DNA from 3 places in the Micromonospora sp. LOL_014 genome. Region 1 is predicted to be linked to each of the others. Evidence: riboswitches for the same ligand, from Rfam matches in the RefSeq annotation. Region 1 holds a riboswitch; each other region holds the start of a gene.
What was found. A riboswitch is a leader RNA that binds a small molecule or an ion and turns the genes downstream of it on or off. The one in region 1 is predicted to bind cyclic di-AMP.

Region 1 (4,256 bases):
AGTTGATGACCAAACCTACGAAATGATCAAAAAGGTGGCAGAGCTGACGAACCGCAGCCCCAGCGAGTTGATCCGCGAAGTACTGCAGGCCGCGTACCCACGGAAGTAGGAACCTCGCGACGATCCCGCGTACGTACAGCGCAAGCCCTGGTTGGGATGATGGCCCCGACCAGGGCTTCGTGTGTTGGAGCGGGTGACGGGAATCGAACCCGCACTGTCAGCTTGGGAAGCTGATGTTCTGCCATTGAACTACACCCGCGAGCGGACCCACTCTACCCGGTCAGCCCGGTCACTGCGCAACAGGCCCGGCCGCCAACCGAGCACAGCATGGGGTACGGCTCGACACCCGTCGACCGGGCGTCAACGGGTAGGGCGTCGACGCGTCGGCCGGTGCCACGCGGCGGGTCAGCAGGCGACCGGGGTCGGCACCGGGTGGGAGACGCTGCCGCTGGTCGGGTCGAGCCAGACCTGGACGGCTGGTTGCCGTGGCGCCGCCGCCGCGTAGTGGCCGGTGCTGCCACCGCGTTGCGCCACCATCGCCACGTCGACGGAGAACTCGAACAGTCGCCAGTCGACGTGCGGCACGGCCCCGAGATCGCTGGCGAGCCGACCCACCTTGGCCCGATCGGTGACCGGATGCGCCCGACCTGCCAGGTACGCCTCGTCGTCACTCTCCTCCGGCGGGAACGAGTGCAGCGCGTACCGGCCATCCCGCTCCAGGTCACGCCGCTTCGGCGAGTCGATGATGAAGCAGAACAGCCCGTTGTCGGTGATCACCGGGGAGACCGGGTGCACCCGGGGACCACCGTCGGCTCGGACGGTGGCGAGGTAGCCGAGGCCGGGACCGTACTGCTGCATGAGGAGTCGGATCGCCGTGGCCAGGCGGGGCTCGTCGGCTGCGAACTCGGACCAGGTTGCCATGCGATGATTCTATCGAACATGTGTACGAGGAGATAGGGGGATCGCCCGTCCAGGCCAATCCGGGTACGTACCGGCCGGACAGCCGGCCGCGCGGTCGCACCGGCCGGACGGTCGCTATCGTGTGACGATGCTTCTCTCCGACCGGGACATCGTCGCGGAGACCAAGACCGGCGGACTCTCCCTCGAGCCGTTCGAACCTTCGCTCGTCCAGCCGTCGAGCATCGATGTCCGGCTCGACCGGTATTTCCGGGTCTTCAACAACCACCTGTACACCCACATCGACCCGGCGACTCGGCAGGACGATCTGACGTCCCAGGTCGAGGTGCCCAGCGGCGACCCGTTCGTACTGCACCCCGGTGAGTTCGTCCTCGCCTCCACGCTCGAGGTCGTCTCGCTCGGCGACGGCCTGGCCGCCCGGCTGGAGGGCAAGTCGAGCCTGGGTCGGCTGGGCCTGCTGACCCACTCCACCGCCGGCTTCATCGACCCCGGCTTCTCCGGCCACGTGACGTTGGAGTTGTCCAACGTGGCCAACCTGCCGATCAAGCTCTGGCCCGGGATGAGAATCGGCCAGCTGTGCATCTTCCGGCTCTCGTCGACGTCCGAGCATCCGTACGGGTCGGCGGTCTACGGATCCCGGTACCAGGGACAGCGTGGACCCACTCCGAGCCGGTCCTGGCAGCGGTGGCGCACCTGGCCGACCAGCTAAACCGGCTGGGCTGTCGCAGCGCCGGCGCGCCCGCGGTGGGGAGGCGAAAGGCGCCCTCCCAAGCCGGGGGGAGACATGGGAGGGCGCCTTTCCGGTGGCCGGTGCTGCCGCTTGACGGGGGGGATCAGCGGCACGCGCCAGGCCATGGGGAGGAGTGAGGTCTAGCCGGGCCTGCCGTAACTGTGCACACTCGAACCGATCTTGCGCATCTGCACAGGTTCGCCCGCCTGGGGGGCGTGCACGATCCAGCCGTTACCCACGTACATGCCGACGTGGGAGAGCCCGCTGTAGTAGAAGATGAGGTCGCCGGGGCGCAACTCGTCCCGGCTGACGTTGGCGGTCACCTGGCGCTGCCGGGCGGCGTTGTGCGGCAGCGCGACGCCGGCCTGCGCCCAAGCGGCCAGGGTGAGACCCGAACAGTCGTAGCTGCCCGGTCCCGCTGAACCCCAGACGTACGGCTTGCCGATCTGCGCACAGGCGAAGGTGACCGCCTTGCCGGCCGCACCGCCGGGGTAAGTCGCCGGGCAGGGCGCGGGACGCAGCGAGCCGAGGGTGTTGGTCGAGCCGTACGCCTCCAGGCGCAGGTCCTGCAACCGGTCAACCTCGGCGTCGATCTCCTTGGCCTTCGCCGCCAGCTGAGCCTCGGTGCTGGTCAGCTCGACGATCAAATCGTCGAGCGGGGCCTTCTTCGCGGCGTACTCGTTCCTGAGGTCGACGACGGCCTGCACGTCGCGGGCCTGCCGCCGGGCGAACTGGTCCAGCAGCTCGAGCTGGTCGGCGAGGTGGGTCGGCTTGCCATTGGTCAGGATCGCGTTGAAGACCGACGGACTACCACCCTTGTACGACCGGGCGGCGAACTCGCTGACCCGGTCCATCGCCAGGTCGATCTGGATCTGCAGTGGCTTGATCTTCTTCTGTAGTTCGTCCGCCTTCTTCTTCTTGGCGGCAAGGTCCTGCCGTACGGCATTGTGCCGTTCGATCGTTGGTTCGAGCTCGGCCCAGACCTCGTCGATCTGCGACTCGATCTCGGCGACGGTGGGCTGCGCCTGCGCCGGCGCTGCTACCAGCAGCAGACCGACGCCGGTGGTGGCGGCGACCAACGCGGAGAGTACTCGGCTAGGGTCGTGCGGCGATTTTCGCCGATGGTCGCGGCTGGACCACCGGAGGTATCGCCGAGGGGCGCTCGTAGCCACCGGACTCCTTCTCCCCAGACCGCCTACCGGGTTAGCTGCCGGGTTCGGGCGGAAAGGAGACGCCCTACCGCAGGTGGCCTGCGGATTCACCCCGGAAGTGCCGTGGGTCCCCGGCTCGCCGTCAGACGGCGATTAGGCGGTGTCAGGCCGAGGTCAACCCGGTTGGTTGACGTCCTCCCGACTCGACGATCCCCAAGAGTAGAGAGCGGCGTTCTCGCTACGCAAGCGAGAACATGGACTATCTCATTGAGTACACAGACGATTGCGTATCGTACATAGGCTGCCATCGCTCAAGCGTTCGAATTTTCCCGGGCGGACCGGCCCGTTCATACCGGTCCGCCCGTACGTTCGGCCAGCCAACGCGCGCCACTCAGATTGCCTCAGCAGGCTGGCTGACCTGCCACGATCAGCCGACCCGCTTGAATCCGGCGAGCGGCATGTTGTCGATGTTCTCCATCTGCACGGGTTGACCCGCGCGGGGAGCGTGCACCATCAGGCCATTACCGATGTAGATCCCCACGTGATGCAGATCACTGAAGAAGAATACGAGATCCCCGGGTTTGGCGTTGGCACGGCTGACCGAACTGCCCTGATTCCACTGAGTTCCGGTGTAATGCGTGAGGCTGACACCGGCACTTGCCCAGGCGTACTGGGTCAGGCCGGAACAGTCGAAGGCGTTCGGCCCGGTGGCACCCCAGACGTACGGCTTACCGAGCTGTGCGCAGGCGGTGCGGACCGCGGTTCCGGCGGCTCCGCCGACCGACACCGCCGGGCACGGGCCGGAGGCACCGGATCCGCCGGTGTAGCCGGTGGACTGGTACGCGGCGTTGCGCGCCCGTTCCAGGCGTTTGATCTCGGCGTTGATGGTTTTGCGCTGCTCGGCGAGCGTCTTGTCCTGTGCCTGCTGCTTCGTGATCAACTCGTCCAGCGTCTGCCGTTCGGCGAGATAGCGGTCCCGGGTCTCCAAAACAGCGGTGATCTTTTCCTGCCGACGCTTGGAGATTCGGTCCAGCACCACGAGCTGATCCGCCAGGCTGGTCGGCGATCCGGTCCGGAGCAGGGCGTTCAGTTCGCTCGACGGCCCGGTCCGGTAGTAGCGGTTGGCAACCTCGCCGATCTCGTCCGCCGCCAAGTTGGCCTGCAGGGACAGGGGGCGGATCTTCTCGTCGAGCGCGGCCGCTTTCTTCTCGTTGGCCTTGAGCTCGCTGTGCACCTTGTTGTACTGCTCGATGACCGGTTCCAGTTTCAGCCACTGGGCGTCCAACTCGGCTTCGATCTCAGCCAGCGTCGGCTCGGCGTGGGCCGGTCCAGCCGGGAAGACCAGCGCAGTTGCGGCAAGCAACAGCGCAATTGCGATACGTTGAGGAACCCGTACACACCAATGCTCTCCGCGTCGATACCGGGACCCACTGTGACGATGGATGTGCGAATTCGCG
Region 2 (4,256 bases), on a different contig from region 1:
AGCGGCCGGCCGACTACCGGGAGTACGCCCACGTGGTGGTCGACGAGGCACAGGACGTGTCGCCGATGCAGTGGCGGATGATCGGGCGCCGGGGCCGGCTCGCCTCCTGGACAGTGGTCGGAGATCCGGCGCAGACCGCGTGGACCGGAGATCCGGCCGAGCTCGCCCAGGCCCGGGACCGGGCGTTGGGGCGGCGGCCGCAGCGGGAGTTCCAGCTGACCACGAACTACCGCAACCCGGCGGAGATCTTCGAACTGGCCGCCGAGGTGATCCGCGAGGTCGCTCCGGACGCCCCGTTGCCGACGGCGGTCCGATCGACCGGGGTGGCGCCGCGCCGGGACCGGGTAGCTGCGGCGGTGCTGCCGGCTGCCGTCCGTACCGCGACCGCCGAGATGCTGGCCGCCGTGGAGGGGACGGTCGGCGTCATCGCCGCGGTGGCCCGGCGGGACGAGGTCGCCGGCTGGCTCGGCGAGCTGACGACCTCCCGGCTACAGGTGGTGTCGAGCCTGCAGGCGAAGGGCATGGAGTACGACGCGGTGGTGCTGGTGGCCGGCGAGGAGATCCGTGCCGAGTCCGAGGCCGGGGTGCGCACGCTCTACGTCGCGCTCTCCCGGGCGACGCAGCGGCTGGTCACCATCGACCTCGACCCGGAGTCGACTGCACATATTGCTATGTGAGCATTAGTCTACTGACGAGACGCCGGGCAACGGAGGGTGGCAGGCGTGGGAGTCGGACACGATCACAGCGCCGGGAGCACCGGCCAGCGACACTACGGGCGTCTCTGGGCCGCCTTCGCCCTGCTGGCGGGCTTCATGGTCGTCGAGGCGGTCACCGCGCTGGCCACCGGCTCCCTGGCGCTGCTGTCCGACGCCGGGCACATGTTCACCGACGTGCTCGGCATCGGCATGGCGCTCGCGGCGATAGCCGCGACTCGGCGACCGACCGGGGAGCCGCAGCGAACCTTCGGCCTCTACCGCCTCGAGGTGCTGGCCGCGCTGGCGAACGCCGTACTGCTCGCCGGGGTCGCGCTCTACGTCCTGGTGGAGGCGGCCCGCCGGTTCGCCGATCCAGAGCCGGTGACGGTCGGCCCGATGCTGATGGTGGCGGTCGCCGGACTGCTCGCCAACATCGTCGCCTTCGCCCTGCTGCGCCAGGGGGCCGGGGAGAGCCTCAACGTACGGGGCGCCTACCTGGAGGTACTCGGCGACCTGCTCGGCTCGGTGGGGGTGCTGGTGGCCGCCACGGTGATCGCCACCACCGGCTGGTGGTACGCCGACCCGCTGGTCGCCGTCGGTGTCGGGGTGTTCATCCTGCCACGCACCTGGCGGCTGGCCCGGGCCGCGCTGCGCATCCTGGTGCAGGCGGCGCCGGAGCATGTGGAGGTCGCCCGGGTCCACCGCCGGCTGGCCATCGTGCCGGGCGTCTGCGACGTGCACGACCTCCACGTCTGGACGCTCACCCCGGGCATGGAGGTGGCCTCGGCACACCTGGCCGTGACCCCGTCGGCCGATATCGGCACGGTGCTGCGGGACGCCCGGACGGCCCTGCACGACGAGTTCGGTATCGAGCACGCGACGCTGCAGATCGAGCCGCTGGCCCCCGCCGACTCCTGCGGACCGGCCGACTGGTGATTAGCAGATGCTTAAGTTTCGTGACCTTACCGCGACGGTCACAGCCACGATATACGTATATTTCTGATTTTTCCAGACATAACATGGCTATCGATACCGGGACGACGACCCGGGGAGCCGGTAGTCTCGGCCCCGGTCTCCGCTCGGGCGGCGCCCCTCCGGCGCCCGCGGAGGCCGTCGCCTAATCGCCGTACGGCGAGCCGGGGAACCACGTACCTGGGGTGCATCCGCGTCACGCGGTAGGGATCTTCCGTCCCGAACCCGTCAGCTAACCCGGTCGGCGGCTGACGGAAGGAATGCACAGTGTCGCGCACAGTCCACAGAAAAACCCGATTCACGTTATTGGCGGCGTTGACCGCCGCCCTGATGGCCGTCACCGGCACCCCGACCGGCTCGCCGGCCGGAGCCGCCCTGCCCGCCAACCGGCCCGACCGGGTCGACAACGAGGGAGGCACCGACAGCCTGCGCAAGGAGCTCGATGCGGCCTCGAAGGGCTGGATCGACGCCAAGGCGGCGCTCAACCATTCGAAGGACCGGCAGAAGAAGCTGTCCGAGCAGCTCGACACGGTCGGTGCTGAACTGGAGCAACGGAACAGGAACGTCGGGCACATCGTCGACCGCGCGTACCGCAACGGCCGGCTCGGCCCGGTCTCCGCGCTACTCAACAGCACCTCGCCGGAAGGGTTCATCGACCGGGCGGCGGCGCTGAGCGCGGTGACCGCCAACGAGGAGAAGCAGCTCCGCGAGCTGTACCGTACCCGTGACCAGGTGACCAGGTCCAAGGCCGCGATCGAGCATGAGATCCGGGAGCAGCAGAAGCAGGTCACCATCATGGACCAGCGCCGGAACCAGGCGGAGCGGGCACTGGCCGTCGCGGTCGCCGCCGAGAAGCAGGCGGAGGAACAGGCGAGGCAGCAGGCGGCGGAGGAGGCCGAACGGGCGGCCGCCGCCAGCGGTTCCTCCGGCTCCGGGTCGTCGGGATCCGGTTCCTCCGGCTCCGGGTCGTCGGGATCCGGGTCGTCGGGATCCGGGTCGTCGGGATCCGGGTCGTCGGGATCCGGGTCGTCCAACGCGTCGGCGACCCCGGCTCCGCGCAACGCGAACGGTTCCTGGCCGGCCGAGTCGTGCAACGTCGACGACCCCACCACCTCCGGCTGCATCACGCCCCGTACGCTGCACGCCCTGAACCAGGCGAAGGCTGCCGGCTTCACCCGCTACGTGTCCTGCTTCCGCAACGGCAGCTCCGGCGAGCACCCCAAGGGCCGGGCGTGTGACTTCGCCGCCCAGCCCAACGGCTTCGGTGGAGTGGCGACCGGCGGTGACAAGAGCTACGGCGACAACCTCGCGAACTACTACATCAACAACGCCGACCGGCTCGGTGTGCTCTACGTGATCTGGTACAAGCGGATCTGGCTGCCCAGCAGCGGCTGGAAGACGTACAGCGGTGCGGGTGGCGACCCGTCCAGCGACCACACCAACCACGTGCACCTGTCGGTGTACTGACGTCGCGCGCATGGGGGCGGACGGCCACGTCGGCGGCCGACCGCCCCCATTTTCTATTCGCGACGGAATCAGCATACGGAGTTATTTGCGCAGCATCGGCAGACCGATCGGCATAACGACCGACGGCCACCGGCAACTATGCGAGAGCGCTCTACCACCACGCAGTCACACCCGGCTCACGCTGGGCACATTGCAGCTCGCGCGACTGAGAGAGCGCTCTCACAGTTAGATATATAGCAGCAGCGGTACGGCTGTCAACAGACCGCGACGACCCCGTGCCGGATGCACGAAACTTCATGTCGGGATATTGACAGAAGCCCGCATGTCTGGTGACCTCCTGGCAATAACTCATTAATGGTCGTGAAAATTTTCGCGATCGTGGACCGCGCCCTACCCAACCCGGAGGCACCATGAACCTGTCGATCCGTGGCGCGCGAACAGGTCGTACGCCGCGCCGGATCCTGGCAGCCACCACCGTGACGGCGCTGGCCGCCACCGGACTGATCTTCGGCGTACTGCGCACCGCCGACGCCGCCATCGTCGGCGCCGGCAGCTACACCACCACCCGTCCGGCGGGCGCGGCCGCCCCGACCGCCTGCGGCAGCATCTCCGCCAACCCCCGGCAGTACGTCACGGGCAGCGCCCCGGCTGGCGCGGTGCCGACCAACGACTGGTGGTCGTCGCTGTTGTTCAAGCGGTACAACTGTGCCTACTCCGACCCGCTGCACGCCCACCCGATGTCGTTCCAGCCGACCGCTGGCGGGCTCGGCGTCTCCTACACCACCGAGGCGGCGATCTCCGGCACATCGACCGGCGTCGGCGAATACCACTACCCGTACACCCGGGAGTTCACCCTCGGCGTCGCCGGACTCAACGCCCCGGACGTCAAGGTCGACGGCTGGACCGACTGGACGGTCAGCCCGTACTGGTCCGACGGCACCCGTACCCTGCGCGCGACCGTCGGCCACGGCCTGCCGTTCGTATACGCCCAGGTCACCGGCGGCAACGCCGAGCTATCGTTCCCCGGCACCCCGACGGTCTGGCACCACAGCGGCACCCGGGTCGGCTTCTCCATGCGCGGCCACGACTACGTCGCCTACGCCCCCAGCGGAGCGACCTGGT
Region 3 (4,256 bases), on a different contig from region 1:
CGGCACCCCGCAGGACCACTATCCGCTGCTGCTGCACTACCCGTACTTCGATCTGTACCGCAAGCAGGTAGTCAAGCAGGCCGACCTGGCGCTGGCGATGCACTGGCGGGGCGACGCGTTCACCGAGCAGGAGAAGGCCCGCAACTTCGCCTACTACGAGCGGCGTACGGTGCGGGACTCGTCGTTGTCGGCGTGCACTCAGTCGGTGATAGCCGCGGAGACCGGCCATCTGGAGCTCGCCCACGACTACATGGGTGAGGCCGCGTTAATGGACCTGCACGACATCAACCGCAACACCCGCGACGGCATCCACGTGGCCGCCCTGGCCGGGGCGTGGCTCGCGCTGGTCGCCGGCTTCGGGGGGATGCGTGACCACGGCGGGGAGCTGACCTTCGCTCCCCGGCTGCCGCAGCGGATCAACCGGCTGGAGTTCGCCATGATGTGGCGGGGCCTGCGGCTGCGGGTGGCGGTCCAGCATGACGAGGTGACCTATTCGCTGCGTGACGTCGACCCGAACGCCACCGTTGACCTTACCCATCACGGCGAGCCGATCACGGTGGCTGCGGACAAGCCGGTCACCCGGGCGATCCCGCCGGCCAATCCGGTCGGTCCGCCGCCGCAGCAGCCGACCGGCCGGTCACCGGTACGCCGGTCGGCGCGTACCGACTGACCACCTCCTCGTGCGGTGCCGGGCCGACCCGGCACCGCACGAGGAGAGGAGGTCAGGTCACAGCAGGGACAGATGTACGTGGTTGGTGTGGTCGCTGTTGGGATCGCCGTTGGCGCCGCTGTACGAACTCCAACCGGTGGTCGGTGACCAGAACTGGCGGTACCAGATGACGTAGAGGATGCCGAGCTTGTCGGCGTTGCGGACCAGGAAGGCGGTCAGGTTGTTGCCGTACAGCCGGTCGTCGCCGAAGGCGTCGCCGCCGAACCCCTGCTGCTGGGCGGAGAAGTCGCAGGCCCGCCCCTTGGGGTGCTCGAACGGCCCACCGGGGCGGAAGCAGGAGACGAAGCGGGTGAAGCCGGCCTTTTTCGCTTCGTTCAGCGCGTGCATGGTGCGCGGAGTGATGCAGCCGCTCGTGGTGGGGTCGTCCAGACTGCACGACTGGGACGGCCAGGAACCGTCCGAGTTACGCGGCGCCTGGGCGGCGACCGGCGAGGTGGCCGAGACGAACCCGTTGGTGGCGACCGCGCCGACCAGTTGCAGGGCCTTTTCGGCCTCTTCCTTCTGCCGGGCCATTGCCTCGAGTTGCTGTTCCTCGCGGGCCACTTCGGCGTCGATCGCGGCGACTGCCCGAGCTGCCTGTTCGCGTGCCTCGTTGAGCTCCCGAATCCGCTTGTTGTCGTGCATGGCGATCATGTCCAGGCCTTCGGCGCGTTCCAGCAACTCGTCCGGGTCCGCGCTGTTGAGCAGGACCATCACCGGGGTGATCCGGCCGAGACGGTACGAGTTGGAGGCGACCTGGCCGATCTGTGGGGTCAGCGCGGAAATCCGTTCCTCGACCTTTTCCAACTCGAGGTTGAGCTTCAACTGGCGTTTGCGGGACTCGTCGACCGCCGCCTTGGCTTCGACGAAGCCCCGGCCGGTCGATTCGAGCACTTCGCTGAGCAGTGGCGGGGCGCCTTCGTCATCCGGATCCTGAGCGGCGGCTGGCGACACTACGACGAACCCAGCGAGCAGGGCGGCGACGGCGGCGAGGGCCGCGGCCGTCGGAATCCGCCGGCGGAGGGGTGCGGTCATCCTGTTCCTTTCCTTGGCCGCCGACCGAGTTAGCTGACGGGTTCGGGACGGAACGATCCCTACCGCTGGCGCGGATTCACCCCGGTGGAAACGTGGTTCCCCGGCTCACCCCGGAGGGCGATTGGGCGGCGGTCACCGCCGGCACCGGTGGGCGCCGCCTGGCGAAGACCGCCGGCAAGCTTACCGGATTGGTCACCGGCATCAACACCTCGACAATCCTGACTGAGCTGGAAAAATCCGTTACCAGCCAACGACTTTCGGTGATGTCCACTTTCTGCGTTCGACGGCGTACGACAAGTCGTCAGGGGTCGGTATCGCTGCGCCGAGGTTAGCGGCTGACTACAGTGCGTATGAGGAAAAGCGGGAAAGTCGTAGCGTCGGACGGATCTTCGGTGAGAGATGACGATTCCCCGGTCGGGCCGCCGGACGCCGACAGCGTGGTGGTGATCGGCCTCGGCCGGTTCGGTGGTCAGGTCGCCCAGTCTCTGCTCCGCCTCGGCCACGACGTGCTGGGCATCGACGAGCATCCCAAACGGGTGCATCGCTGGTCCGAGCGGCTGCCGAGGGTGGTCGAGGCGGATTCAACCGATGACCAGGCGTTGCGCCAGTGTGGCGTCGCCGACTACTCCCGCGCGGTGGTCGGCATCGGCTCGGACGTCGAGGCCAGCATCCTCACCGTGGTGGCGCTGACCGAGCTGGATGTCCCGGAGGTCTGGGCGAAGGCGGTCACCGCCAAGCACGGCCGGATCCTCGCCTCGGTCGGCGCGCACCATGTGATCCTTCCGGAGGCGGCGATGGGTGACCGGGTAGCCCGCCTGCTGGCCAGTCGGATGCTCGACTTCATCGAGTTCGACGACGGGTTCGCCATCGCCAAGGTCTGCGCCCCGCCGGACGCCGCCGGCCGGACGTTGGCCGAGTGCCGGCTACGTCAGCGGTACGGCATCACGGTGGTCGGGATCAAGGAGCGGGACCGGCAGCTGAGGTACGCGGGACCTGAGACGTTGATCCCGCCGGATGCGCTGCTGATCGTCGCCGGGGCAACCACGGCGGTTCAGCAGTTCGGCCGGTGAACATGGGCGTGAACGCCTCATCACACCTTCATTTCGTGAGCTGATCAGCCGCCGGACTTTCGCAAACTCGTGACTCAGGCTACAGTCCCTGCATGGGAGCGCTTCCATCGATGGATGTGCCCACGTTGAAGTAGTCGACGCGTGGCGCGGCGATGGCGACATCACCGTGTCAACCGCACAGCTCCCGAGGCTGGCGGCGGGCCAAGCCCGGACTCCGCCGCCAGCCCGCGCACCACCTGTCGAGAGGAGGTGGAACCAGAGCCACTCGCGTGGCCCGGCTCCCGCGCGTCACGCACGACCCGGACGCCAGACCGCTCGTGCGTGTTCAGCAACTGATGGTGGGGACGGGGGTTGCCCTCCCCGTCCCCACGCTAGTCCTCGATTGTTACGGCGGGGAATCGCCAACAAGTCAGGACCGCGACGCCGATCTGTCCGACAGCGCTGCCCGGCCTGTCGATGCATCGGCAGGCTTCGTTGTGTATTGGGGCCTGGGCAGTGGCTGGGTTGCCGCGCCCGATCTGCGGCGACGGTCGGGCCGGGCCCTTACCGGTCGACCTGGTCCCGCCGGACATCACCGTCACCAACACGCCGTGGAACAGCCGGATCCCGGCCGGCGGCAGCGTACAGCTCGGTTTCGTGGTCAGGCACTCGGCGAGCAACCCGCCGCCGACGGACTTCCTGCTCAACGGCGACCGGTGCGCGTCCTCGGGTTGACCCTCGTCGAAGACGCGCTGGTGACGGCGGCTTGCTAGCCTCGCCCGCATGCGGGTGCTGGTGGTCGAGGACGACCCCGAGGTACGCAGTGCCGTCGTCACCGCGCTGCGCTCCGGCGGATCCGCCGTCGACCAGGCGGCCGACTGGAGCCAGGCCGACCTGAGCATGAGCATCAACGACTACGACTGCCTGGTGCTCGACCGGATCCTTCCGGAAGGCGACTCACTGCACCAGCTCGGCCACCGACGGCGGGCCGGGCTCACCACACCGGCCCTGGTGCTCACCGCGCTGGACAGCGCCGGGGACCGGATCGCCGGGTTTCAGGCCGGCGTCGACGACTACGTGGTGAAGCCCTTCGTCACCGCCGAACTGGTGCTGCGGGTCCGGGCGCTCTGCCGACGCCGTGGCGCCACCACCCCACCGCTGCTGCGGGTGGCGGATCTGGAGGTCGACGCCGCCCGCCGGGAGGTGCGCCGCGCCGGCGTCCTGCTGACGCTCACCCGCAAGGAGTTCGCCGTACTTGAAATGCTGCTGGTCCGGCGCCCGGCGGTGGCCAGCCGCAGCGACCTGTTCGAACACTGTTGGGACGAGCTCGCCGACCCCAGCTCGAACGTGGTGGACGCGGTGGTCGCCCAGCTGCGCCGCAAGCTCGGCGAGCCGCAGTTGATTCACACCGTACGCGGGGTCGGCTACCGGGTTGGCGGGGCGCCGTCGTGACCGCCGGCCGA

Region 2: linked by a shared signal. The riboswitch ahead of ACFHW1_RS07735 (coiled-coil domain-containing protein) and the one ahead of ACFHW1_RS04415 (NlpC/P60 family protein) in region 1 are both predicted to bind cyclic di-AMP.
Region 3: linked by a shared signal. The riboswitch ahead of ACFHW1_RS00375 (coiled-coil domain-containing protein) and the one ahead of ACFHW1_RS04415 (NlpC/P60 family protein) in region 1 are both predicted to bind cyclic di-AMP.

What each region holds. Positions count from the first base shown of each region.
Region 1 is NZ_JBHMIP010000003.1:218,099-222,354, reverse strand. It holds gene ACFHW1_RS04435 (ribbon-helix-helix protein, CopG family) at 1-109, shown strand, start outside; tRNA gene ACFHW1_RS04430 (tRNA-Gly) at 186-259, opposite strand; gene ACFHW1_RS04425 (pyridoxamine 5'-phosphate oxidase family protein) at 406-921, opposite strand; gene dcd (dCTP deaminase) at 1,049-1,627, shown strand; gene ACFHW1_RS04415 (NlpC/P60 family protein) at 1,789-2,727, opposite strand; cyclic di-AMP (ydaO/yuaA leader) riboswitch at 2,826-2,969, opposite strand; gene ACFHW1_RS04410 (NlpC/P60 family protein) at 3,227-4,256, opposite strand, start outside.
Region 2 is NZ_JBHMIP010000006.1:159,491-163,746, reverse strand. It holds gene ACFHW1_RS07745 (HelD family protein) at 1-677, shown strand, start outside; gene ACFHW1_RS07740 (cation diffusion facilitator family transporter) at 723-1,631, shown strand; cyclic di-AMP (ydaO/yuaA leader) riboswitch at 1,800-1,930, shown strand; gene ACFHW1_RS07735 (coiled-coil domain-containing protein) at 1,935-3,134, shown strand; gene ACFHW1_RS07730 (glycosyl hydrolase) at 3,545-4,256, shown strand, end outside.
Region 3 is NZ_JBHMIP010000001.1:82,956-87,211, forward strand. It holds gene ACFHW1_RS00370 (glycoside hydrolase family 65 protein) at 1-670, shown strand, start outside; gene ACFHW1_RS00375 (coiled-coil domain-containing protein) at 728-1,744, opposite strand; cyclic di-AMP (ydaO/yuaA leader) riboswitch at 1,747-1,882, opposite strand; gene ACFHW1_RS00380 (potassium channel family protein) at 2,137-2,814, shown strand; gene ACFHW1_RS00385 (cellulose binding domain-containing protein) at 3,319-3,528, shown strand; gene ACFHW1_RS00390 (winged helix-turn-helix domain-containing protein) at 3,577-4,245, shown strand.